Regions from separate parts of the Pseudonocardia spirodelae genome, predicted to be linked through region 1. Evidence: predicted binding sites of a transcription regulator. Region 1 holds the regulator's gene; each other region holds the start of a gene.

Region 1 (7,040 bases):
GCCCGGTTCGACGGCCTCGCCCTCGACGTCGGCAACCCGCACCTGGCCTGCGTGATCGGGTCGGACCCGGACGCACTGGACCTCACCGGGGCGCCCGCGTACGACCCGGTGGTGTTCCCGCACGGCGTCAACGTGGAGTTCCTGACCCCGCTGTCCGGGCCGGCCGACGGCGGCAGCATCCGGATGCGGGTGCACGAGCGCGGCGTGGGCGAGACCCGCGCCTGCGGCACCGGGACCGTGGCCGCCGTCGTCGCGGCGCTGCGGCACGCCGGGCACGACGCCGGCGACGTGCACGTCACGACCCCCGGCGGGCGGCTGCGGGTGACCGTCGCGGCCGGCTCGCCTGCCCGGACCGGTCCCGCGGTGCTGCACGGCCCGGCGGTGCTGCTCGCCACCGGCGAGCTCGACCGCGGCTGGTGGGACGCGCCCGCCTGACCGGGCCGAATCCGGGCGGACACGCGCGACACGACGTGGGACACTGGGCGGCAAGATGACTGATGCCCACACCCCTTCCGACGTCCCGACCGGCGGCGAGCTCGACCTCGAGGAGCGCTCGTCGCTGCGCCGCATCCACGGGCTGTCCACCGAGCTCACCGACATCACCGAGGTCGAGTACCGGAAGCTCCAGCTCGAGCGCGTCGTCCTCGTCGGCGTCTGGACCGAGGGGACGGCCGAGCAGGCCGAGAACTCCCTGACCGAGCTCGCCCGCCTCGCCGAGACCGCCGGGTCCGAGGTGATGGACGGGCTCGTGCAGCGCCGCTCCACCCCCGACCCGGCCACCTTCATCGGCTCCGGCAAGGTCGAGGAGCTGCTCGGCACCGTGCGCGCCACCGGCGCCGACACCGTGATCTGCGACGGCGAGCTCTCGCCCGGCCAGCTCCGCCAGCTCGAGGAGCGGCTCAAGGTCAAGGTCATCGACCGGACCGCGCTGATCCTCGACATCTTCGCCCAGCACGCCCGCTCCCGGGACGGCAAGGCCCAGGTCGAGCTGGCCCAGCTGTCCTACCTGCTGCCGCGCCTGCGCGGCTGGGGCGAGGCGCTGTCCCGGCAGGTCGGTGGCCGCGCCGCGGGCGGCGTCGGCATCGGCGGCCGCGGCCCGGGTGAGACGAAGATCGAGCTCGACCGCCGCCGGATCCGCGCCCGCATGTCCAAGCTGCGCCGCGAGATCGGCGCGATGCGCCAGGTCCGCGAGACCCAGCGTGGCAACCGCCGCCGCAACGAGGTCCCGTCGGTCGCGATCGTCGGCTACACCAACGCGGGCAAGTCCAGCCTGCTCAACCAGCTCACCGACGCCGGCGTGCTGGTGCAGGACGCGCTGTTCGCGACCCTGGACCCGACCACCCGCAAGGCCGAGACGCCCGACGGGCACGCCTACACCCTCACCGACACCGTCGGGTTCGTCCGCCACCTGCCCCACCAGCTGGTGGAGGCGTTCCGCTCCACGCTGGAGGAGGCGGCCCGCGCCGACCTGCTCGTGCACGTCGTCGACGGCTCGGACCCGCTGCCCGACGACCAGATCGCCGCGGTCCGCCAGGTACTCGTCGAGATCGGCGAGGAGTCCGGCGACACGATGCCGCCCGAGCTCCTCGTCATCAACAAGACCGACACCGCCGGGGACCTCGCGCTGGCCCGGCTGCGGCACGCCCAGCCCGACGCGGTGTTCGTCTCCGCGCACAGCGGCGCCGGGATCGCGCAGCTGCGCGAGCGGATCGCCGAGCGGCTGCCGCGCCCGGAGTTCGAGGTCGACCTGCTGCTGCCCTACACCGAGGGTGGGCTGGTGGCACGGCTGCACGAGGAGGGCGAGATCCTCAGCGAGTCCCACACCGGCGAGGGCACCAGGATCCGCGCCCGCGTCGGGCCGGAGCTGGGCACCGCGGTCCTGCCGTTCGCGGTCGCCGGCTCCGCGGTTCCCGACACGGACGGGAGCGGGCTGCCGGCGACGGCGGCCGGGCACTGACACGGACGCGCCTGCGGCGCTCCCGCCGTGGCGGCGCGGTGCTCGCGGCGCTGCTGTGCCTGCCCGGTGCGGGTGTCGCGTCGTCGCCGGTACCGGCCCCGGAGCCGGTCTGCACGGTCGACGACCCGCGGCTGTCGGAGCTGTCCGGGCTGGTCGCGCCGGGGCAGCCCGGGGCGGGGGCGGCGCGCTACGAGGCGATCACCGACGGCGGCGGCACCGCCCGGGTGTACACGCTCGACCCGGCGACCTGTGCCGTGAGCGCCGTCCGGGACACCGGGGTCGCCGTCACCGACGTCGAGGACCTCGGGCTGGGTGCCGACGGGTCGCTGTGGGTCGCCGACATCGGCGACAACGGCGCGCGGCGCCCCTCGGTGCGGCTCGTGGTGCTCCCTCCCGCCGGTCCGGTCCGGGTGCACGACCTGCGCTATCCCGACGGCCCGCGCGACGCCGAGGCCGTCCTCGTCGGCGACGACGGCGTGCCGCTGGTCGTCGACAAGACCACCGGTGCGGCCGGGGTGTACCGCGCCGCCGGTCCGGGACCGGACGGAGACTGGGTGCGGGCCGGGCAGGTCGTCCTGCCCTGGTCCGGGACGGGCGGCGGCCCGCTCGGGGCGGCCGGCTCGCGGACCGTCACCGGCGGGGGCGTGTCCCCGCCGGGGGCGACGGGCGGGCGCGCGGTCGTGCTGCGGACCTACACCGACGCCTGGGTGTTCCCGCTGCCCGCCGACGGGCCGGCCGACGCCGGCGCGGTCGTCACGGCGCTGCGCGGGGCGCCCCTGCAGGTGCCGCTGCCCGGGGAGGCCCAGGGCGAGGCGGTCGCGCCCGACGGGCGGGGCACGCTGCACTCGGGCAGCGAGGCCCGCGGCCTGTCGGCGGCGGGTGTCGTCGCGGCGCCGGGGGCGGTGGCCGCCGCGACCGGGCCCGGCGCGCCGGTGGTCGCCCAGCCCGGGCGGGCACCGGCGGTCGACACCGGCCCGCCGTGGCTGCCCGCGGCCACGGGCGCCGCCGTGCTGGGCGCGGTGCTGCTGGCCGGGGTCGGGGCGATGGCCCTGCACGGGCGGCGGCGCCGCCGGTGAGTCCCGCCCCGGCCCGGCCGGGGGCGCCGGTCAGAGCCGGCGCAGGACCGCGACGACCCGGCCGAGGATCGACGCGTCGTCGCCCGGGATGGGGTCGTAGGCGTCGTTCGCCGGCATCAGCCAGATGTGGCCGTCCCTGCGGCGGAAGGTCTTCACCGTGGCCTCGCCGTCGATCATCGCGGCGACGACCTCGCCCTGCTCGGCCACCGGCTGCTGGCGCACGACCACCCAGTCGCCGTCGGTGATCGCGGCGTCGACCATCGAGTCGCCCTTGACGTTGAGCAGGAACAGGGTGCCCTCGCCGACGATCTCGCGCGGCAGCGGGAAGACGTCCTGCACGGCCTGCTCGGCCAGGATCGGCCCGCCCGCGGCGATGTCGCCGAGCAGCGGGACGAAGGCCGGCGCCGGGCGCTCGGACCGCAGGTCGGCGGTGTCGGCGTCGGTGTCCGCGCCGTCGGTCCCGGCGATCTGCTCGGGGCTGCGGACGTCCACCGCCCGGGTGCGGTTCGGGTCGCGCCGCAGGAAGCCCTTGCGCTCCAGGGTGCGCAGCTGGTGGTGCACCGAGGAGGTGGAGGTCAGCCCCACCGCGTCCCCGATCTCGCGCACGCTCGGCGGGTAGCCGTAGCGGTCGACCCAGTCCCGGATCACGGCCAGGACCTTCTTCTGCCGCGGGGTCAGGCCGCGGGTGTCGGCCGCGGGGTCGGGGAACTCCCGGACCTTCGCGGATCCCCGGCCGGCGGCAGTACCGGTCACGCCGGGTCCACCGCCTCCGGTCTCGTCCGCTGCCATCGCATTCGCCTCCTCGGGGTACTTACGGCGCCGACCCTAGCCGCCCCCGGCCGGTTCGCCAAACATGCGTTCGAAGTTCGCCGGGGCGTGTCGTGGATTCCGTCGGCCCGCGGTGGTACAACATCGCACGGGCGTTCGATCGAACACGGGTTCGATCGGGCGCGGTCCGCGGGGCGTCCGGCCGTGCGGCGGTGGCGAGGCGAGAGGTGGCGGTCCGCGGTGGTGCTCCCGGTGGCGGTGACGGCGGCGACGGCGGTGGCGGGTCCGGTCGCGACGGCGGGGCCCGTGCGGCCGCTGCGCGGTCGTGCCGCGCCCGGTCCGGTGCGCCGCGCGGTCGCGGCGGCCGGGGTCGCGGCGGCCTCGGCGGTCGCGGTGCTCGCCCTCGGGGTGCTCGCCGACGTCGCCGCGGTCGCGCAGGCGCCCGTGGCGCCGGTGACCGTGGCCGGCGCGCGGTGACCGTGGAACCGGCTCCGACCTGCGGCGACGCGGTTCTTGTCGGTGCCGGCTGCTACACCGCTCGTACGCCCGTTCGACCGGGCTCGGGGAAGGGCCGGTCGGGGCGAGGGGAGGCCGCCCGGGGGACGGGCGGTCCGACGGCAGGAGGAACGATGCGAGAGCGCGACGAGCGGGTCCGCGGGTACGGCCGCGCCGGAGCCCTGGCCGGGGTCACGGCCGGGGCCGGGGCGACGGGCACCGGCACGGGCGGCGGTGGCCTGCGGGTGGCCGGGGGAGCGGCCGCGCGCGCGGTGCCGCTCGGGGAGCCGGTGCCGGGCTCGCCGGCCGCGGCGCCGTCCGGTGCGCCCGCGCCGCCGCGCGCGGCGCGGGTCCCGGCCGCCGAGCGGGCCGCGCGGCGGTGGGCGCCGCAGGGTGCGCGCGAGCGGGCGCTGGCCGCGTCGGTGGCCCGCCACCCCGCGGCCCGGGCCCGCCGCGCCGGAGCCGCCGGGGCCGGAGGGCCCGTGCGGACCGAGGGCCCCTCGGGCGCCCCGCGCGCCGCGGCGCTGTGGACCGCGCCGTGCGCTCCGGCGTCGGCGCCCGGTGCGGTGCGTCCGGCCCGCTCGGTGGCCGTCCCGCCGCCGCGGACCGTCCGGCCCCTGGAGCGGCGCTGTCTCGTCCCGCCCCGGCCGCGGCGTGCCCGCGCCCGGGCGGGCGTGCGCGGCCGGGTCGAGCGCCTGCTCGCCGGTCTCGCCGTCGCGCTGTGCACCGCGACCGTCGTCGTCGGCCTGGGTCTGCTGGGCGACGCCGCCGCCGGGTGGAACGCCCCGTCCGCGGGTGCGCCCGCGGTGACCGTCGGCCACTGACCGGTACTCCGTCCAGGGCTGCCCGCCGGGCTCCGCGGCCCGCGGTGTCGCCGCGCGGCCACCGGTGCGCCGTGCCGTCGTCACCGTCACGACGCGCGCACGCCGTCCGGCGCGTCCAGCGGGCGTGTCCCCGCATCGGGTGGCCGCCCGCCGCGGCCCGTCCGGAGCGACGGACGGCGGTCGCGGCGCCGTCGCGGGGCGCCACCTGGGCCGATGGTGCGACCCATGATCGTCGGAGACGGACCGGTCGCGCAGCGTGGTGTGCCAGGCTCGGATCCCGATCGGGCGAAGCTCGTGGCGGTACCCGCCCCGGGATGGCGCACCCCTAGATGTAGGGGTTACATTGATGTCGTTCCGCCACTGGTTGGGGGGACGGATCGCTGCGGAGAGTTTCCGGAACGTCACGGAAGAGGGGTGTGGGCCTCGTGCGCTGCCCGTTCTGCCGACACCCGGACTCCCGCGTGATCGACTCCCGGACCGCCGACGACGGGACGTGCACCCGCCGCCGCCGGTCCTGCACCTCGTGCGGACGACGGTTCACCACGGTCGAGGAGGCCGTGCTCGCCGTCGTCAAGCGCAGCGGGGTGACCGAACCCTTCAGCCGTCAGAAGGTCGTCGGCGGGGTTCGGCGGGCGTGTCAGGGCCGGCCGGTCGACGAGGACGACCTGCAGCAGCTCGCCCACCGGGTCGAGGAGACGGTGCGTGCCCGCGGGGCGGCGGAGATCCCCAGCCACGAGGTGGGGCTGGCGATCCTCGGGCCGCTGCGCGAGCTCGACGAGGTCGCGTACCTGAGGTTCGCGAGCGTCTACCGATCCTTCTCCTCCATCGAGGACTTCGAGAAGGAGATCGCCGACCTGCGTTCGGCTGCCGGGGAAGCAGCCGACGACGAGGCCGGCCACAACCGGGACGGCTGAGCGGCGCTCGGCGGGAGCGGGACCGGTGCGGGCACGAGGGGCGCACCCCGGTCCGGCGCCGCCGTCGTGCTCGTCCCGGAGAGAAGCCGTCCGCGCACCCCAGCGTGCGGGCGGGACACGGTGATATGTGCGGAGGCAGTTCATGACCGAGACCGTCGGGGGCCCGACGACCGGAACCGGTGAGAGCGCGGCGGCGAAGCCCGCACGCGGACGCGGGAAGTCCGGTGCCAGGCGCACCGGGCTCACCGTCCAGCGCGTCTTCACCACCGAGGGCGTCCACCCCTACGAGCAGGTGGAGTGGGAGCGCCGCGACGTCGTCATGACGAACTGGCGCGACGGGACCGTCAACTTCGAGCAGCGCGGCGTCGAGTTCCCCCGCGACTGGTCGGTGAACGCCACCAACATCGTCACCAGCAAGTACTTCCGCGGCGCGGTGGGCTCGGCCCAGCGCGAGTCGAGCCTCAAGCAGCTCGTCGAGCGGGTCGTCGGCACCTACAAGCGGGCCGGGATCGAGCACGGCTACTTCGCCACCGACGGCGACGCCGAGATCTTCGACCACGAGCTGACCTGGATGCTCATCCACCAGGTGTTCAGCTTCAACTCGCCGGTGTGGTTCAACGTCGGCACCGCCTCGCCGCAGCAGGTCAGCGCCTGCTTCATCCTCTCGGTCGACGACACCATGGAGTCGATCCTGAACTGGTACCGCGAGGAGGGCCTGATCTTCAAGGGCGGCTCCGGTGCCGGTCTGAACCTCTCGCGGATCCGGTCGTCGAAGGAGCTGCTGTCCTCCGGCGGCACCGCGTCCGGCCCGGTGTCGTTCATGCGTGGTGCCGACGCCTCCGCGGGCACCATCAAGTCCGGTGGCGCGACCCGCCGGGCGGCGAAGATGGTCGTCCTCGACGTCGACCACCCCGACATCGAGGAGTTCGTCGAGACCAAGGCCAAGGAGGAGGCCAAGGTCCGCGTCCTGCGCGACGCCGGCTTCGACATGGACCTCGGCGGCTCG
Region 2 (7,040 bases), on a different contig from region 1:
TCTCGTCGGGGTCCTCGGCCGGGAACTCCGCGACGAGCCCGGCCACCGTCCACACCATCGTCGCCAGGAAGTCCTGGCCGAGCGCGTCGACGTAGTGCGAGGTCTCGCGCGCGTCCGCCGGGTCGACCAGCGGCGCGACGGTGTAGCGGGCGCGGGCCGCGTAGCGCTTCCCGAGGTGCTGCTCGACCCAGCCCAGCGCCCGGTCGGCGCGGTCGTCGGTGCCGGCGAGCGCGGTGCGGGCGGCGTCGTACCAGTCGGCGAGCACGAGGAAGGCCAGCGACCATCCCGGCGGCGTGGCGTCCGGCGGGAGCTCCCGGTCGACCGCGGTCAGCCGCCGTACGGCGAAGCGGGCCGGGTCCGGTCCCGGCGCGGCCAGGGTCTCGCGCACCGCGCCCGCGAGGACGTCGGAGACCAGGCGGTAGGCGTCCGCCAGCTCGGCGTCGGCACCCGTCGGCCCGCCCGCGTTCCCGGCCCGTGCGGCCATGGTCACCGTCCTCCCGGTCGTGATCGGCGGCGCCGAGCCTAACGCCCTGGCGCGACCCGGCGGGCGCACGGCAGCATCCGGTCGTGACCCACGCCCCGGAGCAGGATCCCGCCCAGCCCCGACTGCTCGCGGTGCTCGCCGCGGGCCAGGTGCTCGGCGGGACGGCCGTGGCGACCTCGGTGGCCGCGAGCTCGCTGGTCGCGGCGCGGCTGTCCGGCTCGCCCGCGGTCGGGGGCGCCGCCTCCACCGCGGGCGTGCTGGGGGCGGCGGGTGCGGCCGCGGTCGTCGCCCGGGTCGCACAGGCCCGCGGCCGCCGACCCGCCCTCGCGGGCGGCTACCTGGTGGGCCTGGCCGGTGCGCTGGGTGCGGTCGCCGGTGCCGCGACGGGCAGCGTGGTGCTGCTGCTGGTGTCGCTGCTGTTCGTGGGCTCGGGGACGGCGGTGGGCCTGGCCGCGCGCTACGCCGCCACCGACCTCGCGGCCCCCGCCCGCGCCGGTCGCGCGCTGGCCCTGGTGGTGTGGGCGACGACGGTCGGCGCCGTCGCGGGGCCGAACCTGCTCGCCCCGCTGGAGGCGGTCGCGGGCGCGGCCGGGCTGCCCGCGGTCGCGGGCCCGTACCTGCTCTGCGCGGCCGCGTTCGCCCTCGCCGCGCTGGTCAGCGGCGCGGGGCTGCGGCCGGACCCGCTGCTGCGCGCCCGCGAGCGCGCCGGGGCACCGCCCGCCGCCGCGGACGCCCCGGCCGTGCGGCCGTGGGCGGTGCTGCGGTCGTCCCCGCCCGCCCTGCTCGGTGCGGCGGGCGTCGTGCTGGGGCACGCGGTGATGGTCGGGCTGATGTCGATGACGCCGGTGCACATGGACCACGGCGGCGCGACGCTCTCGGTGGTCGGTCTGGTCATCAGCCTGCACATCGCGGGGATGTACGCCCTGAGCCCGCTGTTCGGGTGGCTCGCCGACCGCGCCGGCCCCGGGCGGGTGCTGGCCGGTGCCGCGGTGCTCCTGCTGACGGCGGGGGTGTGCTGCGCGCTGGCCGCCCCGACCGCGACGGCGCTGCTCACGGTGGGCCTGGTGCTGCTGGGCCTGGGCTGGTCGGCGGCCGTCGTGGGCGGCTCGGCGCTGCTGACGGCTTCGGTCCCGGTGGCCGACCGCCCGCGCGTGCAGGGCTCGGTGGACGTCGCGATGAACCTGGCCGGTGCCGCGGCCGGGGTCGTCGCGGGGGTGCTGGTGACGGTGGCGTCCTACGCGGTGCTCGGCGGGCTCGCGGTGCTGCTGACCGCGCCGTTCCTGCTGGTGGCGCTGCGCGCGGCGCGGGCCGGGCGCGGCGTGGCGGCCTGATCCCCCTCGGCGCCCTCAGCGCCGCCGCTGGTGGATCCACCAGCGGACGAGCACGACCAGGGCCGACACCAGCGCGACCAGCGACACGACCTGCCAGGCCAGCGGCGAGCCGATGCCGGTCGTCGCGAGGACCTCGTCGGCGACGTCGACGGGGACCGTCGCGAGCAGTTCGGACATATCACCCATGCTACCGGTCGACGGCGGATACGGGCATGATCGTGCGCGTCCGGGTGACGGCGCTACCCTCGGCCCGTGCGACTGAGCCACTTCCGGGAGCTGATGGAGGGCGAGTTCGGGCCCGTGCGGGCGGCGTCGCTGTCGCGCGACCACGTCTTCGCCGAGCTGGACGGGCGGACGGTCGAGCAGGCCGTCGAGTCCGGGGTCGACCTGCGCCGGATCTGGCGCGCGGTCTGCGCCGCCTACGACGTGCCGCCCGCGCGGCGCTGAGCCGCCCGGACCGCGGTCGGCGCCACGGCGGGTGACCGCTCGGCTCCCGCGGGCGTCCGGTCGGCGTGTCGCGGTGTCGGGTCGAACGGGTGTTCGGCTACCGTCCGGGACGGGGCGCGGTGCCCCGCGGCGGGACGAGTTGTCCACAGGCGCGGATCCGGCCCCGGAACTGTCGGGGGTACCCCATACCGTTGTGGTGTGCCTCCCCGAAAGACACCAGCAGGCCCCGATCGTCGACCACCAGCGAGGAGTCAAGAGATGGCCGCTCCGGACCGCGAGAAGGCGCTCGAACTCGCCCTCGCCCAGATCGAGAAGAACCACGGCAAGGGATCGGTGATGCGCCTGGGCGACCAGGCCCGCGTCCCGATCAGTGCCATCTCCACCGGCTCCATCGCGCTCGACGTGGCGCTCGGCGTCGGCGGCATCCCGCGTGGCCGGGTCGTCGAGATCTACGGCCCGGAGTCCAGCGGTAAGACGACGGTGGCGCTGCACGCCGTCGCCAGCGCGCAGGCCTCCGGCGGCGTCGCCGCGTTCGTCGACGCCGAGCACGCGCTCGACCCCGAGTACGCGAAGGCCCTCGGCGTCGACACCGACGAGCTGCTGGTCTCCCAGCCGGACACCGGTGAGCAGGCGCTGGAGATCGCGGACATGCTGATCCGCTCCGGCGCGCTCGACATCATCGTCATCGACTCGGTCGCGGCGCTCGTGCCCCGCGCCGAGATCGAGGGCGAGATGGGCGACAGCCACGTCGGTCTGCAGGCCCGCCTCATGAGCCAGGCGCTGCGGAAGATCACCGGTGCGCTCAGCAACTCCGGCACCACCGCGATCTTCATCAACCAGCTGCGCGAGAAGATCGGCGTGATGTTCGGGTCCCCGGAGACCACGACCGGTGGCAAGGCGCTCAAGTTCTACGCCTCGGTCCGCATGGACATCCGCCGCATCGAGACCCTGAAGGACGGCACCGACATGGTCGGCAGCCGGACCCGGGTCAAGGTCGTCAAGAACAAGGTCGCGCCGCCGTTCAAGCAGGCCGAGTTCGACGTGCTCTACGGCGTCGGCATCTCCAAGGAGGGTTCGCTGATCGACGTGGGCGTCGAGCAGGGGATCATCCGCAAGTCCGGTGCCTGGTACACCTACGAGGGCGACCAGATGGGGCAGGGCAAGGAGAACGCCCGCAAGTTCCTGAAGGAGAACCCGGACGTCGCGGCCGAGGTCGAGAAGCGCATCAAGGAGAAGCTCGGCATCGGCGCGGTCGTCGACGCCGAGGACACCAGCCCGGTCGAGCCCCTCCCGGCGCCGGTCGACTTCTGAGCGTGACCCGCGAGCACGACGGGGCCGGAGGCACGTCCGGCCGGGACGGTGCGGAGCCGGCAGGGCCCCGCACCGTCCCGCTCGACGACCTGTTCGGCGTCGCGGCCGCGGGGCCCGACGGCGAGGGCCTCCCCGCGATCCCGACCCTGGACCCGGCACTCGGGGATCCGGCGCCGGCGAGCACCGGTGACGGCCCCGCCGACGACGCCCCGGACGACCCCGAGCCCCCCGCACCCACGCAGGTCTCCTTCGCCGCCCTCAGCGGTGACACCGGTGCCTCCGGTCCGTCCGACACCGCGCCCCGCCGCCTCACGCTCGTCGCCGACGGGGACGGCGACGGCGCCGTGCCCGACCCGGACGGCGGGCACGGGCGGAGCGGCGCCCCGAGGGTCGTCTCCTTCGAGGAGCTGTCCGGCCGGGGCACGCGCCGTGGCGGAGCACGCGGCTCCCGGGACGGCGGCCGTCGCGGCACCGGTGGGCGGACGCCGGTGACGGCCCCGGACCGGGCGCCGTCCGCGCGGCCGGGTCCGTACCCCGGGGCGCAGGGACTGCCGGACCCGGGGCAGGACCGGCGGCGCGGTCGCCGGCGGGGTGGGCCCCGGGGCGAGGCGGCGGCCGAACCCCGCACGGAGACGCCGCAGGAGCAGGAGACCCGCGCCCGCGACATCTGCCTTCGCCTGCTCACCGACCGCGCCCGCACCGTCAAGGAGCTCGGCGACGCGCTGCGCCGCAAGGAGATCCCCGACGAGATCGCCCACCGCGTCCTCGACCGGTTCGACGAGGTCGGCCTGGTCGACGACCAGGCCTTCGCCGAGCAGTGGGTGCGGTCCCGGCACCGGCACCGCGGCCTGGGCAGGCGGGCCATCGCGCTGGAGCTGCACCGCAAGGGCGTCGACCGGGAGATCGCCGACGAGGCGCTGAGCGACATCGACGACGACTCCGAGCGCGACCGCGCCCGGGAGCTCGTCGTCCGGCGGCTGCGCAGCCTGCCCGTCGGCAGCCGCGAGGAACGCCAGTCCACCGCCCGCAAACTGGTCGGGATGCTCGCCCGCAAGGGGTACGGGCCGGGCGTCGCCTACGGCGTGGTCAAGGAGGAGATCGCCGCCGCCGGCGCGGACGCCGACGAGCTGGGCGAGGCTCCGCCCGACGACTGAGCCGGGTGACGTGCCGGGCGGAGCTTGACCTCGAGTGGGGTTCAGCTCCGATGATCGCGGCATGACCATCGATCCGGCCCGGTGGGCCTACCTGTTCGAGCACCCCGGCGCCGATCCGGCCCGGGACGTCCTCGTCCTCGACTCACCCGCCCAGCGGTCGGTGATCGTGGGCGTGCCCGACACCGCGTCGGCACCGGCCGTCGCGGCCACGCTGGTGCGCGAGGAGGGGATCACCCTCGTCGAGCTCTGCGGCGGGTTCGGCGCCGCGGCCGTCGCCGAGGTCGCCGCGGCCGTGGGGCCCGGGATCGCCGTGGGTGCGGTGACGTTCGGGCCGGACCAGGTGGCCGCCGCGACCGCGTACTCGGCCGTCGCCACCCGGGCGGCCGCGGCCGTCGCGGAGCGGACCCCCGTCCGCGGACCCGCCGGGCCCGCCGCGGGCTGACCGGGCCCGCCGCGGGCTTACCCGGGGCCGTCGCGCGCTGACCCGGGGCCGTCGCGGAGCGGAGCCCCCTGCCCGGCCCGCCGGGCCCGCCACCGGGTGACCCGGGACCGTCGCCGGACGGGCCCCGGTGCGGCCCGGTGCCGGTCACGGGCGGAGGTACCAGGCGAACCAGTCGCGTGTCGTCGGTGTCAGGTAGTGCGTCGGCGGGACCTGCTCCGCGGGGAACAGCGCGAACCCCTGCGGTGCGCGCCCCGGGCGGTCGTGGAAGTACGCCCCGCTCACCCAGGCCGGGTTGATGTCGAGCTCCATCCCGCGGACCACACCGGCGTCGGCGAGTAGCCGGCCCAGCGTGCACACCGACAGGGCGGGCCCGGCGACGTAGACCTCCGCGCCGTCGGCCGTCACCCCGAACCCCGAGCGGTGCACGAACGCGTCCTGCCCGACGGTGCTGCCCCACTCCGCGGTGCCGCCGGTCGCGCAGGTCGGGGTGACCGCGCCGCCGTCGACGAGCGGGAGCAGGTTCTGCCGCACGCTCGCCACGTCCGGGCCCGCCGTGACCTCGCTGCCCCAGGCGCCGACGTCGGCCGTCCCGTCGGTGCGCAGCACGAGGCCGGCCCGGCCCGGCACCAGCGGGGCGACCGTGCGCCCCTCGGCGAGGTAGCCGTTGTGGCTCGGGTCCGACAGCGTGAAGCCCCCGTTGAACGCGACCGCCACGCCGTCGCCGGCCGCTCCGGCCGGCGACGTCGACGCGCGCCAGCGACCCGCCGGCTCGCCGACGCCCGGGTGCAGCGTGCCCCGCACCAGCGCCGGGTCCATCCGCAGCACCCCGGCGACGTAGGAGGTAGGGGTGTCGTCGACCCGCAGTGTCGTCACCTGCACCGCGGGCCGTCCGTGGTCGGTGACGACGGTCTGCCACACCCCCTCGCCGGGCGGGGGCGCCCGCCGTCAGCACGCCGACCCCGGCTCCGGCCCCGCCGAGGAGCAGGGCGAGCACGCCGAGCGCGGCCCCGGCCCGCCGCCGGCGGGTCCGCAGCCGGGCGGGACGGCCGCCACCGGCGGGCCGCTCGGGGGAGCGCAGCGCGCTCACCGGTGCGTGGCGAGCGGACGGGTGTCCCCGTGCCGGCCGGGTCCGGCGGGACGCGCCCGGGCGTCCCGGCGCGCACGCACGTCGTGGGCCCGCTCGCGCCACTCCACCCGGTTGCGGCTGCTGTCCCGGGCCCGTGCGGCCGCGGCCACCGCCGCCGCACCGAGGGCCACCGCAGCCAGCGTCACCAGCACCATTCCCGACCGTCCTCCCGTCGCGCCGGCAGGCGTCCGCCGCCGGCGGTCCGAGACCGCCGGTCGAGGCGCGGAGCAGTCCCAGAGAACGCTGTGTGATCACTGAGAGTCGGCGCAGCGGTCCGGACGGCAGAACCGGGAATGCGCCTCGATCACCCGTAGCGGATCTGTGTCTGCGTGCATAGGATCCCCGCGACGCCGCATCTCGTGATCGTCGGATGTGGCGACGGAGTCGACCCCGGGAGGGTGTACGTGAGGATCCGAGGACGAGGTCGCGCCGCCGGTGTCGCGCTCGCGGCGACGGCGCTGGTCGCGCTGGCCGGCTGCGGGGGCGGGTCGGGCGGCTCCGGCGCCGCGCAGCCGAGCGGCCAGGCGCAGGGCGGCACCCTGACGGTGTTCGCGGCCGCGTCGCTGACCGGGACGTTCGGCGAGCTGGAGAAGCGGTTCGAGGCCGCCAACCCCGGCACCGACGTGACGCTCAACTTCGCGGGCTCGTCGACCCTGGCCCAGCAGATCGACCAGGGCGCCCCGGCGGACGTGTTCGCCTCGGCGGACCAGAACAACATGAAGAAGGTCACCGACGCCGGCAACGC
Region 3 (7,040 bases), on a different contig from region 1:
CGGATCTCGGCGTCGTCCTCCCAGGAGTCCCAGAGCCGGGCGGCGACCTCGACGACCTCGCCCGCCTCGCGCCACAGCGACGCGGCGTCGCGCCCGGCCGTCTCGGCGGGGGTGGCGCGGCCGAACAGGTCGGCCTCGGCCTGCGTGCGCGAGACCTCCGGCTGCCACCCGGCGCGGCCGGTGGACACGAAGTCCAGGGTGGCCACGGCCTTGGACAGGTGGAACGGCTCGGTGTGGGTGACGGTGACCGCGGGCACGATCCCGATGCCGGGCACCGCGGGCGCGACCCGGGCGGCGACGGCGACGGCGTCGAGGGTGCCGGGCAGCGCGGCCGGGTCCGCCGAGGGCGGCTGCAGCGAGTCGGGCAGCACGACCAGGTCGAGGCCGCCGCGGGCGGCGGTGCGCACGAGGTCGAGGTGGTGGCCCGCGGTGAACAGCCGGGCCGGGTCGGCGCCGCCGGCCCGCCACGCACCGGGGTGGCGCCCCGCCGCTCCGAGTTCGACCGCCAGGTGCAGACGTCCGCTCACCGTGCCTCCGTACCGTCTCGGCTCGTGTCCGGTCCTGTCCCTGGGCGCAACCCGGCCGCGGCGCCGTCTGTTCCCGCCGGCTCAGCCCGCGGTGCGCAGGTCGGCCTCGATCGCGGCGGCGCAGGCGCGCAGCTCGGGCAGCACCTCGGCGCGCAGGTCGGCGGCGTCGCGGCGGGACACGTGGGTCGAGACGTTCGCCGCCGCGACGACCCGGCCCGCCCGGTCGTGCACCGGCACCGCGACCGAGCGCAGCCCGGGTTCCAGCTCCTGGTCGACGACGCAGTACCCGTCGGCGCGGACCCGGTCGAGCTCGGCGGACAGCGCGCCGGGGGTCGTGACGGTGTGCGCGGTGAGCGCCGTGGGCTCCAGCGCGTCCAGGTGGGCCCGCAGCGTGGCCGGTGGGAGCGCGGCGAGCAGGACGCGGCCCATCGACGTCGCCCAGGCCGGGAAGCGGGTGCCGATGGTGATCGTCACGGTCATGATCCGCGAGGTCGGGACCCGGGCGACGTAGACGACGTCGTAGCCGCCGGCCGGGTCGCCGTCGAGCACGGACACCGATGCCGACTCCCGCACCGTCGCGACCAGGCGTTCCAGGTGCGGCGCGGCGATCTCGGGCAGCCCCATCGCCGACAGGTAGGACCAGCCGAGCTCGAGGACCCGCGGGGTCAGCGCGAACAGCCTGCCGTCGGTGCGGACGTAGCCCTCCTCGACCAGGGTCAGCAGGAACCGCCGGGCCGCGGCCCGGGTCAGGCCGGTGGCGCGGGCGACGTCGGCGAGGGTCTGCTCGGGGTGCTCGGCGTCGAAGGAGCGGATGACGGCGAGCCCGCGCGAGAGCGAGCGGACCTGCTCGGTGCGCGGCGCGGGGGCGCTCACCGGGGCCGCCCGGCGAGCACGGTGTCGACGAGCTCGGCGGCGTGCCCGGTGCCGTGGCCCTGGGCGCCCGCGGCGAGGGCGAGGTTGCGCGCCATGGCGTCCGGGTGCACCTGCAGACCCTCCAGGCAGTCCCGCAGCCGGGCGGCGGCGCCCGCGGTGACGCGCAGCAGGTCCACCAGCGTCTCCCACTCCGCGTGCCAGGCCCCGGCGGCGCGCTGGAACTCCTGCTCGGCCCCGGCCAGCAGGGTCGCGACCAGCGCGGGGGCCCGCTTGGCGGCGCCGCGCGCGGTGACGGCGGCGGCCGGGTTGCGCTTGTGCGGCATCGAGGAGGAGTCACCGGGCGCGCCCTCGGAGACCTCGCCGAGCTCGGTGGCCGAGAGCAGCACGACGTCGCCCGCGGGCTTCGCGCACGCCCCGGCCGCGACGCCGAGCGCCCCGGCGAGCTCGCCGATCCGGGTCCGTTCGGTGTGCCACGGGACGCCCTGGGGTGCGAGGCCGAGCCGGGCGGCCAGCGCGTCGGCGACGGCGGGGCCGTGCGGGTGGGTGGCCGCGAGCGTCCCGGCGGCGCCGCCGTAGGAGACGGGCAGCGCGTCGAGGGCGCGGGTCAGCCCGGTGCGGGCCCGGTCGAGCCCGCTGCACCAGCCGGCCGCGACGAGGCCGAACGTGGTGGGCAGCGCCTGCTGCCCCAGGGTGCGGGCCGCGCAAGGCGTGTCGCGGTGACCGGCGGCGAGCGCGGCGGCGGCGTCGGCGCAGGCGGCGAGGTCGGTGCCGATGCGGTGCCCGGCACGGCGGGCCAGCAGCACCAGCGCGGTGTCCATGACGTCCTGGCTGGTCGCGCCCGGGTGCACCGCCCGCTCGGCCCCCGGCTGGATCCGGGCCGCGGCCGCCTTGAGCCGCTTGACCAGCGGGATCACCGGGTTGCCGCCCTCGCGGGCCTCGGCGGCCAGCAGGTGCGGGTCGACCCCGGCGACGGCCGCGACGGCGCGCTCCACGCCGTCGGCGTCGGTCCCGTCGACCGCGCCCTGCTCGGCGGCGACGGCGGAGAGCGCCAGCTCGACCTCCAGCAGCGCGGCGATCCAGGCGCCGTCGTCGAGGAGTGCGTCGACCCGGTCGGTACCGGACAGCGGCCCGAACAACGTGTTCGCCATGCGTACGAGTGTACGGCTTCCGCACAGGCAGAATCGTCCCCGTGCTGACCCACATCCTGCTCGACCTCGACGGCACCCTCGTCGACTCCGCCCCCGGCATCCTCGGCTCGCTGCGCCGCGCGATCGACGAGGTCGGTCTCGACGTGCCCGGCCCGGCGCTGGGCACCCACCTGCTCGGCCCCCCGCTCTACCGCAGCCTGCCCCCGATCCTCGGTGACGACGGGACCGCCGCCGTGCTGCCGGTCTACCGCCGGCTCTACGGCGACGAGGACGGCTGCCTGGACTGCACCCCGTACCCGGGCGTGGAGGAGCTGCTGCGCGCGCTGTCCGACGCCGGCGTCACGATGGCGCTCGCGACCAGCAAGGCCGAGCCGTCGGCGCGCAAGATCCTCGCCCACCACGGCTGGACCGACCTGTTCACCGAGATCGTCGGCGACACCCGCGCCGCGGACCGCCCGACCAAGGGCGCCGTCGTCGCCGAGGCGCTGCGCCGGCTGTCCGACCACGGCCACCCCTACGACACCCCGCCGCTGATGGTCGGCGACCGCCTGCACGACGTCGAGGGCGCCGCCGAGCACGGGCTGCGCTGCGAGGGCGCGGGCTGGGGCTACGCCGAGCCGGGCGAGCTGCAGGCCGCCGGCGCCACCGTGGTGCACGACTCGGCGACGGCGCTGCGCCGCGCGCTGCTCGGCTCCTGAGCGTCGCATCCGGGTGAAACCGGGGCACGGGCGCACGCATCCGCGGGGCGGTCGCGCGGACCGGCTCCTCAGCTGAGGACCGGCTGCGCGGCCCCCTCCGATCGGACCGTGCGCCTGCTCCGGACGGGCGGATATACACCGGACATGACGGTCGCCGCGCTGTACCGCTACCCGGTCAAGTCGATGCTCGGGGAGTCCCTGACCCGGGCCACCCTCACCGACCGCGGGGTCCTGGGCGACCGCGCGTACGCGGTGCTCGACGTCGCGACGGGCATCATCGCCAGCGCCAAGGTCCCGAAGAGGTGGCTCGGCCTGCTGAGCTTCTCGGCCCGGTTCGTCGCCGAGCCGGTCGCCGGCGAGCACGCTCCCCCGGTCGAGATCACCTTCCCCGACGGGTCCGTGCTGCGCAGCGACGACGAGGGCCTCGACATCGCGCTGTCGGCCGCGCTGGGACGGGAGGTGTCGCTGATCTCGGTGCCGCCGGAGGGCGCGTACTTCGAGGAGCTGTGGCCCGACATCGAGGGCCTCACCCCGCAGCAGCTCGCGCCCCGCACGCTCATCGACGCCACCACGACGCGGCACGAGGACACCGGCGAGACGATCAGCCGGTTCGACGTCTCCGCGTTCGGCGCCCCCGGCACCTTCTTCGACCTGTCCTCGCTGCACGTCATGACCGAGTCCACCCTGGACCGGCTGCGCGAGCTGGCCCCGGACGCGACGTTCGACCCGCTGCGGTACCGGCCCAACATCGTCCTGCGCGGCGACGACGCCGGCTTCGTCGAGAACGACTGGCCCGGCGCGACGAGCACGCTGGGCGACGCGGCCCGGATCACCTTCTCCTTCGCCACCATGCGCTGCGTGATGACGACGCTGGCGCAGGGCGACCTGCCCGACGACCCGGACACCCTGCGCGCGATCGCCCGGCACAACCGCATCGAGATCCCGCAGGTCGGCGGCGTGTGGGCCTGCGCGGGCGTCTACGCCGAGGTCGCCGCGGGCGGCGAGATCGCCGTCGGGGACGCCCACACCACCCCCGAGCCGGCCCCGGCACCCGCCTGAACCACCCACCCGCATCCCCGGTCGGATGCGTCCGTCACCGGCACCGTCACGGAGGTCCGCGGACCGAGGTGTTCGCAGAGCGAACGCTTGTGCGTCGAGCGAACGCTGCGTACAGTGCCGGACGACGGAGGTGCGTGATGGACAAGGTGGTGGCATCCGCCGCGGAGGCGGTCGCCGACATCGGCGACGGCGCGTCGCTCGCGGTCGGCGGTTTCGGCATGTCGGGGGTCCCGACGGTGCTGATCGCCGCCCTGCTCGAGCAGGGCGCGACCGAGCTGGAGACGATCTCGAACAACCTCGGCGTCGACGGCTTCGGCCTCGGCACCCTGCTCGCCGCCGGACGCATCCGGCGCACGATCGGCTCCTACGTCGGCAACAACAAGGAGTTCGCCCGCCAGTACCTCGCCGGTGAGCTGGAGCTGGAGCTGACCCCGCAGGGCACGCTGGCCGAGCGGCTGCGCGCCGGCGGTGCGGGCATCCCGGCGTTCTACACCCCCGCCGGCGTCGGGACCCTGGTCGCCGAGGGCGGCCTGCCGTGGCGCTACGCCGCCGACGGCTCGGTCGCCGTCGAGTCCCCGGCCAAGGAGACCCGCGAGTTCGACGGTGTCGCCTACGTCCTCGAACGTGCGCTGACCCCGGACTTCGGGCTGGTCCACGCCTGGAAGGGCGACCGGCACGGCAACCTCGTCTACCGACGCGCGGCCCGCAACTTCAACCCCGACTGCGCCGCCGCGGGCCGGGTCACGATCGCGCAGGTCGAGCACCTCGTCGAGCCCGGTGAGCTGGACCCCGACGAGATCCACACCCCCGGCATCCACGTGGCGCGCGTGCTGCACGTGCCCGGCGTCGAGAAGCCGGTCGAGTTCAGGACGGTGCGTGAGAAGTGAGCCTCACCCGCGACGAGATGGCCGCCCGGGTCGCCCGTGAGCTGCCCGACGGCAGCTACGTCAACCTCGGCATCGGCATGCCGACCCTGGTCCCCGGCCACATCCCGGCCGGCCGCACGGTCGTCCTGCACTCGGAGAACGGCATCCTGGGCGTCGGCCCCTACCCCACCGACGACGAGGTCGATGCCGACCTCATCAACGCCGGCAAGGAGACCGTCACCGTCGCCGACGGCGCCGCGTTCTTCGGCTCCGCGGACTCCTTCGCCCAGATCCGGGCGGGCAAGCTCGACGTCGCCGTCCTCGGCGGCATGGAGGTCGCCGCCAACGGCGACCTCGCCAACTGGGCCGTGCCCGGCAAGATGATCAAGGGCATGGGTGGCGCGATGGACCTCGTCCACGGCGCGAAGAAGGTCGTCGTGATGATGGACCACGTCTCCAAGGACGGGTCGCCGAAGATCGTCGAGCGCTGCTCGCTGCCGATCACCGGCCTGGGCTGCGTCACCAGGATCGTCACCGACCTCGCCGTCATCGACGTGACGCCGGACGGGCTCGAGCTGGTCGAGACCGCGCCCGGCGTCAGCGCCGACGAGGTGCGGGAGAGGACCGGGGCGCCGCTGCGCGGCGCCTGATCCCGCGCTCAGGCCCGCGGGGCGCCCGGGACGACCGGCATCCGGGTGAGCCCGCGGACCAGGGTGGACTCGCGGTAGGTCAGCTCGGACGGGTCGACGGCGAGCCGCAGGTCCGGGCGCTGCGCGACGAGCCTGCCGATCGCGACGCGGCCCTCGGTGCGGGCGAGCTGGGCGCCCAGGCAGAAGTGGATGCCGTGCCCGAAGAACACCCCCGACGACGCGTCGCGGGTGATGTCGAGCCGCTCCGGGTCCGCCACCCAGGCCGGGTCGCGGTTGGCGGCGGCGAGCCCGAGCATGACCGTGGCGCCGGCCGGGATCGTCACCCCGGAGTAGGTGACGTCCTCGGCGGCGAACCGCATCGGCGCGTTGGACACCGGGGACTCGAAGCGCAGGAACTCCTCGACCGCCGAGGTGATCAGCGTCGGGTCCTGCTCCAGACGGGCGCGCTGCTCGGGGTGGGTCAGCAGTGCCAGCACGCCGTTGCCGATGAGGTTGACGGTGGTCTCGTGGCCCGCGATGAGCAGCAGCGTCGCCATCGCGACGAGCTCCTCGGGCGAGAGCCGGTCGCCGTCGGCCTCGCTGACGGCCAGCAGCGAGCTCAGCAGCGCGTCGTCGGGCTCGGTGCGCTTGCGGTCGATCAGCTCGGCGAGGTAGCCGGACAGGCTGCCCATCGCGGCGAACTTCTCCTCCGCCGGGGAGTCGTCGACCATCACCGACGACCACGCCGAGAACTGGTCGCGGTCCTGCGCCGGGACGCCGAGCAGCTCGCAGATCACCAGCACCGGGACCATGAACGCGTAGGAGCGCATGAGGTCGACCGGGCCCTCGGCGGGCAGCGCGTCGAGCAGCTCCTGGGTGATCTCCTCGACCCGCGGCTGCAGCTCGGCCATCCGGCGCACCGTGAACGAGCGGCTCACCAGCTTGCGCAGCCGGGTGTGGTCCGGCGGGTCCATCAGGATCATCATCGGCGTCGGGGCGGCCGGGTGGGCGTCGCGCTGGTCGGCGGGCAGGGTGTACCGCCAGTCCTTGCTCAGCCGCGGGTCGACGAACGCCTCGCGGACGTCGGCGTAGCGGCTGATCAGCCACGCCGTGCCGTCCGGCAGCGCGAGACGGCGCACCGGCTCCTCCTCCCGCAGCGCGGTGTACGCGGGGTGCGGGTCGGTCCAGAACGCGCCCGAGAACAGGTCGTGCCGCTCGGTGCCGGTGGTGGTGAGGCCAG
Region 4 (7,040 bases), on a different contig from region 1:
GTGTCCCGCCGCGGCGGGCCTCGCGTTCGCGGCGCAGCACCGCGGCCAGCTCCCCGCCGGCCGCGGCGAGGACGTCGGCGTCGGCGAGGTGCACGACGACCACGGCGTCGGCGTCCCCGGCCGCGGCGACCGCCCGCTCCGCGGCCCGCGACCAGGCCCGCAGCGTCCGGCGCCCGGCCAGCGGGGCGGGCAGCACGAGCCCGCCGCCCTCGGCGTCGGCGAGCGCGACCAGGAGCCCGGCGACGACCGCGGCGCGGCGCGCCCAGGTCGCCCGGTCACCGGGCAGCCCGCGGTGCACGACGACAGCGCCGGCCGCGCCGGTGGGGACCGCGTCGGCGGGCCGGTGGTCCAGGGGCTCGCGGGGATGGGGCACGTAGGACATCGGCGTCACCTCCCGTGCGGCCGATGCCCGGGAGGTCGCAGGGCTCCGACCTGCTGTTACGTCGTGACGACGGACGGTGCGACCGCCCCGGTGGGCGGTCGCGGGCGGGCGGTCGGCGGTACCAGGAGAGCCGGGCGTCAGGGGCGGGGCCGGGCCCGCGGCGGCGCGGGCGCGGCCGGCTCCAGCACGGTGAGCTCGGCCGGGCCGAGGCGGAGCACGCCGTCGTCGAGCGGGGCGCAGCGGATGCCGCCGCGTCCGCGCAGCGCCGCCCACGCGCCGTCGCCGATCACGGCGTCCATCCACCGGCAGGGCGCGGCCGCCCGGTGGGCGCGGAACCGGACCGGGCCCGCGCCGCCGTCGAGGCTGAACAGCGCGCCGGTGCCGCCGCGCCCGGGCGCGGCCAGGGCGTCGACGTCGGCGCCGCGCAGCACGATGGTGCGCCGGGCCGCCTCCGCGGTCGCGGGGCGGCCGAGGACCCGCTCGACGTGGTCCAGCGACTCGGCGGCGAGGACGGTGACGGCGGCGCGGGCGTGCGCGGCCCGGCCGGCGTACCGGTCGCCGACGACGCCGTACCCGGCGCGGATCTCGATCTCGGTGCGCAGCGGCGCCACCGGGTCGGGCCGGGGACCGTCGGCGGGCCGCCCCTCGTAGGCGTGCTGCGGGGAGACCACCAGCGCGGTGACCGTGACGCGCACCGCTCAGCCCGGGTTCAGGCCGGTCAGGAACCGGATGACGGCCTCGCGGGTCAGCTGGGCGCCCGGGCTGCCGAAGGGCCGGTCGAAGACGTGGTCGGCGTAGGGGACGGTCAGCAGGCGGCCGTCGACTCCGGCGGCGCGCAGCGACCGGTCGTAGGCGGTGACGCGGTCGGGGACCACGTAGTGGTCGGCGGAGCCGAGCAGCAGCAGTGTCGGCGGCAGGCCGGGGCGGACCTGCTCGGCGGGGGAGAGCAGCCGCAGCAGGCCCGGCGCGCTGTCCGCGGTGCCGCCGAACAGGGTGCGCTGCAGGTCGGGGTCGACCAGGGTGAGGTCCACCGGCGGGTAGAAGGCGACGACCCCGACCGGCGGCGGCCCGGGGGTGGGCGGCGGCGCTCCGGCGGGGCCGGTGCCCCCGTACGCGGCGGGCGCCCCGGAGCAGGCCAGCGTGCCGTCGAGCAGCCCCGAGGCGGTGCTGAGCGCGAGCGTCGCGCCCGCGGACTGCCCGGCCAGCACGAGCCGGGCCGGGTCGAGGGACGCGGCGCCGCCGTGCGCGCGCACCCACTCCACCGCGCAGGCGACGTCGCGCTGCTGGTCGCGGCCGACCGGCTCGGGCGGGGGCAGCCGGTAGTCGATCGCCGCGACGGCCCACCCGCGCTCGGCGAGCCACCGGGCGAGCGCGGTGCGGTCCGTGCGGTCGCCCCCGGTCCACGAGCCGCCGTGCACCCAGACCATCGTCGGGTGCGGGCCGGCGCCGCCGGGCAGGTAGAGGTCCAGGGTGCGGCCGGGGGCGAACTCGACCGAGCGGTCCGGTGCGCCCGAGGGCTGCCCCAGCTCGGTCAGCGCCGCCGTCCAGTCCAGCCGGACGCCCTCGTCGGACGCGGCGCGGCCCTGCGCGGCGAGCACGGTCACCGAGCCGACCACGGCGGTCAGCGCCAGCACCGCCGTCGCCCAGCCGCTCCAGCGGGCGCCGGCGGCCCGCGCGGCCAGCCCGAACGCGATCCCCAGCACCCCGGCCAGCGCGACGTGCAGCGGGTACTGCCCGCTGACGAACGAGCCCGCGAACCCGAGCACCGGGGTCTGCGGGCGGAACGTGCCGACCAGCACGACCAGCAGCAGCGCGGCCCACACCCACGCGAGGACCCGGAGGAACGACGTCACCCGCGCACCCTGTCATCCCGCGCGCCGGCGCCCGGCGGGGCCCGCCGCGCGCCGGCGGAGGATCACCCGTCGCGGCGTGCCCGCGCGGTCGCCGGCGCGCCCGCCGGTACGGTGCTCGAACAGCTGTGCGGCACGCGCGGCGGAGCGGCGGCGGAGCGGGGGGCGCGGTGCGGGTGCTCGGGGTCGACCCCGGACTGACGCGGTGCGGCATCGGCGTCGTCGAGGCGGGCGGGGGCCGGTCGGTCGGGTTCGTCGCCGTCGGCGTGGCCCGCAGCGGCCCCGACGAGCCCCTGGAACGGCGGCTGCTCGCCGTCGCCGACGAGGTCGAGCGCTGGGTGGAGCGGCACCGGCCCGACGTCGTCGCCGTCGAGCGGGTGTTCAGCCAGCACAACGTGCGCACCGTGATGGGCACCGCGCAGGCCAGCGGGGTCGTCGCGCTGGTCGCCGCGCGGGCGGGGCTGCCCGTCGCCTTCCACACCCCCAGCGAGGTCAAGGCCGCCGTCACCGGCGAGGGGCGCGCGGGGAAGGCGCAGGTCACCGCGATGGTGACCAAGGTCCTCGGGCTCGACGCGCCCCCGCGGCCCGCCGACGCGGCCGACGCGCTGGCGCTGGCCATCTGCCACTGCTGGCGCTCGCCGATGATCGACCGGATGGCCGCCGCGCAGGCCCGCGCCGAGGAGCTCGCCGCGACCCACCGCGCCCGGCTGGAGCAGGCCCGCCGCGACGCCGGCGGGGACCGCCCGAGCGCGGCCGAGCAGTGGGCCGCGGCCCGTGCCGGCGCGCAGGCGCGCTCCGCGGGCGGCTGGGGAGCGGTCGGCGGCGCCCGGCCCCGCTTCCGCTGATCCGTCCCCGCCGGTCCGTCCCCGCCGGTCCGTCGCCGCACCGTCCGCCGGCATGGTGCGGCCCCCGGCGGACCGCCCGGGCCCGACGCGTGTGTCGGGTGCGGCGGCACCGGTCCCGCCCGGTAGCGTCTCGAACGGTCGTTCGTGGAAGGGGGCACGCCGGTGATCCACTCGGTGCGCGGGCCGGTGCTGGAGATCGGGCTGGACCACGCCGTCGTCGAGGTCGGCGGGGTGGGGCTCGCGGTGTACGCGACGCCGGTGACGCTCGGCGGCCTGCGCCGCGGCGAGGAGACCCGGCTCGCCACGACGCTGGTCGTGCGCGAGGAGTCGCTGACCCTGTTCGGGTTCGCCGACGCCGAGGAGCGCGAGCTGTTCCTGCTGCTGCAGACGGTGTCCGGGATCGGGCCGCGGCTCGCGCTGGCCACGATCGCGGTGCTCGAGCCCGACACCCTGCGCCGGGCGCTGGCCGACGGCGACCTCGCCGTGCTGACCCGCATCCCCGGCGTGGGGCGCAAGAGCGCCGAACGCCTGGTGGTCGAGCTGCGCGACAAGGTGACCGTGCCAGCCGCGGTGCCCGCCGGCGCCGTCACCCCGGCGGCGCCGGCCCCCGTCCTCGGGGTGCGCGAGCAGGTCGTCGAGGCGCTGCTCGGGCTCGGGTTCACCCAGCGCCCCGCCGAGCAGGCGGTCGACGCGGTGCTGGCCCAGGCTCCCGGCACCGACGCCCGTGCGCTGCTGCGCACCGCGCTGTCGAGCCTGGGCCGCGCGCGATGACCGCCGGGCCGGGCGACCCGTACGACGCGGCGACCGAGGAGATCCTCGGCGTCGAGGCGCGCGCCGTCGACGGGGCCGTCCAGGACGGCGACACCGACGTCGAGGCGTCGCTGCGGCCCCGCTCGCTCGACGAGTTCGTCGGCCAGCCCCGGGTGCGCGAACAGCTGCAGCTGGTGCTGGAGGGGGCGCGCCGCCGCGGTGACCCGCCCGACCACATCCTGCTCGCCGGCCCGCCCGGGCTCGGCAAGACCAGCCTCGCGATGATCATCGCCCAGGAGATGGGCGCCGCGATCCGGCTCACCTCCGGGCCCGCGCTGGAACGCGCCGGGGACCTCGCGGCGATGCTGTCGAACCTGGTGCCCGGCGACGTGCTGTTCATCGACGAGATCCACCGCACCGCCCGCCCCGCGGAGGAGATGCTCTACCTGGCGATGGAGGACTTCCGGGTCGACGTGGTGGTCGGCAAGGGCCCGGGCGCGACCTCCATCCCGCTCGACGTCGCGCCGTTCACCCTGGTCGGGGCGACCACCCGGGCCGGGTCGCTGACCGGGCCGCTGCGCGACCGGTTCGGCTTCACCGGCCAGATGGAGTTCTACGACGACGCCGAGCTCGAGCGCGTCCTGCACCGTGCCGCCGGCATCCTCGGCATCGACCTGCGCGCCGACGGCGCCGCGGAGATCGCCGGGCGCTGCCGCGGCACCCCGCGCGTGGCGAACCGGCTGCTGCGCCGGGTCCGCGACTTCGCCGAGGTCCGCGCGGACGGGATCGTCGACCGGCACGTCGCGCGCGACGCGCTCGCCGTCTACGACGTCGACGAGCTCGGTCTCGACCGCCTCGACCGCGCGGTGCTCGGCGCCCTGGTCCGCTCCTTCCACGGCGGGCCGGTCGGGGTGTCCACCCTCGCCGTCGCGGTGGGGGAGGAGCCGGGCACGGTGGAGGAGGTCTGCGAGCCGTACCTGGTGCGGGCCGGGATGATCGCCCGCACCCCGCGCGGGCGCGTCGCCACCCCGCTCGCCTGGACCCACCTCGGGCTGACCCCGCCCGCCGACGCCCCGGCCGGGCACCGGGTGGACCCGCTGTTCTGAGCGCGCGGCCCCGGTGACGCGGGCGCGGGCGTCCGGGTGACACATGGGAGGATCCGGACGGACCGCACGGATCGGGCACCCCGCGGCCGGGTCGGCGGGCACCCTGGTGCCCGCACACCGCGCGGGGCCGTCCGGACACCGCGCGGTCCGGCGGCCGGTCCGGGCGCCGGGTCCGGAACGATCCGGGCGTCCGGGTCGTTCCGGGGCGGGCCGGTGGACCTCCGGGTGACCCGGCGGCACCCGGTCGCACCCGTTCGACCTGCCGCACTGCGACGAACGGTCGGCCGCCGGGAGGGGGCCGACCGGAGGCGCCGGTCCCGGCTGGCACACTCACGATTACGAGACGAGACGGAGACCCCGCACGATGACTGACATCCTCGCCCAGGAGGCCGGTGGCGGCTCGAGCATTTTTTCGCTGCTGCCCTTCCTCATCATCCTGCTGCTGTTCGTGCCGCTGTTCCTGAACGGCCGCAAGCAGCGCCGGCAGATGGCGGAGACCCAGGCCATGCAGCAGGCGCTGGAGGACGGCGACGTCGTCGTCACCACGTCCGGGCTGCGGGGCACCATCGTCGACGCCTCGTACGAGGACACGATCGACCTCGAGATCGCCGACGGCGTGGTCACCACGTGGCTGCGTGCGGCGGTCCGGGAGAAGGTCAGCACCGACGAGGCGGCCGAGGAGGCCACCGAGCCGGAGAAGCAGGACCAGCCGGAGCAGTCGGAGAACAAGCCGACCATCCACTGAGCGCACCGGGCGGGCCACGGGGCCCGCTCCGGTGGCCGCGGCGCCCGCGCCGGGCCCGGCTCGGCGGCACCGACCACGTCGGGTGCGCCGCGCCGGCCCGGCGGGGCGGCGACCGACCGTGAGGCCGGCCGCGGCCGCACGAGTCGGATCAGGAGAACGATCACGTGGCAACGTCGTCGGGGCAGCAGCACGTGCGCCCCTGGCGCTACCTGACGGCCTTCGCGGGCGTCGTCGTGGTGCTGTACGCACTGGTGTTCCTCACCGGGGGCGGCAACCTCACCCCGAAGCTGGGCATCGACCTGCAGGGCGGCACCCGCGTCACGCTCACCGCCCGCACCACCGACGGGCAGCCGCCGCCGCGTGACCAGCTGGTCCAGGCCCAGGAGATCATCGAGCAGCGGGTCAACGGCCTCGGCGTCAGCGGCGCCGAGGTGCAGCTCGACGGCACCAACATCGTCATCACCGTCCCCGGCGACGAGGGCGAGCAGGCACGTTCGCTCGGCCAGACCGCGCAGCTGCGCTTCCGCGAGGTCCTGCAGGGCCCGGTCCCGGCGAACCAGGCGGCCGGGCAGCAGCAGCCGGGACAGGCCGGCCAGGCCCCGGCGAGCCCGGCGCCCGCGAGCCCCGCCCCGGCGCAGCCGCAGGGCATGGGGGAGCAGAGCCGCGCCGTCGCGCCGCTCGCGCAGACCTCGCCGCTGCAGGACCCGCCGCCGAGCCCCGAGCCGTCCCCGGCCCCCGCGCCGTCGGCCACGCCGAACCCGGCAGGGCTCTCCCCGGACGACCCCCGGGTCGCCGCCGAGGTCACCGCGCTGCGCGCGACCCGCCAGAGCACCGACCAGGCCACCCAGCTGCAGGCGCTGCTGACCCTGGACTGCAACGCCCCCGACCCGCTGCAGGGCTACGACGACCCGACCAGGCCGCTGGTCGCCTGCAGCGAGGACAAGCAGACCAAGTACCTGCTCGGCCCGTCGTTCCTGGAGGGCACCGAGATCGCCTCGGCCCAGGCCCAGCAGAACCAGCAGGGCGTCGGCTGGGTGGTCGGGCTGACCTTCAAGCCGCAGGGCGCCGACACCTGGGGCCAGTACACGACGAACAACGTCGGCAAGAACGTCGCGTTCGTCCTCGACGGCGACGTCGTCTCCGCGCCCACGATCAACCAGCCGATCTTCGGTCAGACGCAGATCTCCGGGCAGTTCAACCAGGACCGCGCCCAGCAGCTCGCGCAGGTGCTGCGCTACGGCTCGCTGCCGCTGTCGTTCGACTCCGGCAACGCCCAGACCGTCTCGGCCAGCCTCGGGCTCGCCTCGCTGGAGGCCGGCCTGATCGCCGGCGCCGTCGGCCTGGCCCTGGTCTTCGCCTACT

The links. Region 1 encodes LexA, which represses DNA repair genes until DNA is damaged. Its sites were predicted from a motif close to CGAACACGTGTTCG; they were not measured.
Region 2: a site for LexA is predicted at 2,345-2,358, ahead of recA (recombinase RecA). Genes of this name have one in related genera too.
Region 3: a site for LexA is predicted at 4,386-4,399, ahead of WJX68_RS12820 (CoA transferase subunit A). Genes of this name have one in related genera too.
Region 4: a site for LexA is predicted at 2,352-2,365, ahead of ruvC (crossover junction endodeoxyribonuclease RuvC). Genes of this name have one in related genera too.

The regions. Positions count from the first base shown of each region.
Region 1 is NZ_JBBJUP010000015.1:95,002-102,041, reverse strand. Features, by position in the region: gene dapF (diaminopimelate epimerase) at 1-435, shown strand, start outside; gene hflX (GTPase HflX) at 491-1,957, shown strand; gene WJX68_RS18455 (hypothetical protein) at 1,996-3,033, shown strand; gene lexA (transcriptional repressor LexA) at 3,064-3,822, opposite strand; gene WJX68_RS18445 (hypothetical protein) at 4,042-4,278, shown strand; gene WJX68_RS18440 (hypothetical protein) at 4,431-5,120, shown strand; gene nrdR (transcriptional regulator NrdR) at 5,546-6,034, shown strand; gene WJX68_RS18430 (vitamin B12-dependent ribonucleotide reductase) at 6,177-7,040, shown strand, end outside.
Region 2 is NZ_JBBJUP010000006.1:72,207-79,246, reverse strand. Features, by position in the region: gene WJX68_RS09025 (hypothetical protein) at 1-484, opposite strand, end outside; gene WJX68_RS09020 (MFS transporter) at 568-1,815, shown strand; gene WJX68_RS09015 (hypothetical protein) at 1,831-1,992, opposite strand; gene WJX68_RS09010 (DUF3046 domain-containing protein) at 2,068-2,262, shown strand; gene recA (recombinase RecA) at 2,521-3,573, shown strand; gene WJX68_RS09000 (regulatory protein RecX) at 3,576-4,727, shown strand; gene WJX68_RS08995 (DUF6506 family protein) at 4,789-5,169, shown strand; gene WJX68_RS08990 (hypothetical protein) at 5,314-6,048, opposite strand; gene WJX68_RS08985 (hypothetical protein) at 6,253-6,450, opposite strand; gene modA (molybdate ABC transporter substrate-binding protein) at 6,700-7,040, shown strand, end outside.
Region 3 is NZ_JBBJUP010000009.1:69,347-76,386, forward strand. Features, by position in the region: gene WJX68_RS12795 (LLM class flavin-dependent oxidoreductase) at 1-527, opposite strand, end outside; gene WJX68_RS12800 (IclR family transcriptional regulator domain-containing protein) at 609-1,400, opposite strand; gene WJX68_RS12805 (lyase family protein) at 1,397-2,548, opposite strand; gene WJX68_RS12810 (HAD hydrolase-like protein) at 2,590-3,246, shown strand; gene WJX68_RS12815 (MOSC domain-containing protein) at 3,391-4,305, shown strand; gene WJX68_RS12820 (CoA transferase subunit A) at 4,443-5,192, shown strand; gene WJX68_RS12825 (3-oxoacid CoA-transferase subunit B) at 5,189-5,821, shown strand; gene WJX68_RS12830 (cytochrome P450 family protein) at 5,830-7,040, opposite strand, start outside.
Region 4 is NZ_JBBJUP010000001.1:427,634-434,673, forward strand. Features, by position in the region: gene WJX68_RS01930 (hypothetical protein) at 1-382, opposite strand, end outside; gene WJX68_RS01935 (molybdenum cofactor biosysynthesis protein) at 520-1,077, opposite strand; gene WJX68_RS01940 (alpha/beta hydrolase) at 1,081-2,235, opposite strand; gene ruvC (crossover junction endodeoxyribonuclease RuvC) at 2,403-3,077, shown strand; gene ruvA (Holliday junction branch migration protein RuvA) at 3,240-3,848, shown strand; gene ruvB (Holliday junction branch migration DNA helicase RuvB) at 3,845-4,933, shown strand; gene yajC (preprotein translocase subunit YajC) at 5,298-5,678, shown strand; gene secD (protein translocase subunit SecD) at 5,843-7,040, shown strand, end outside.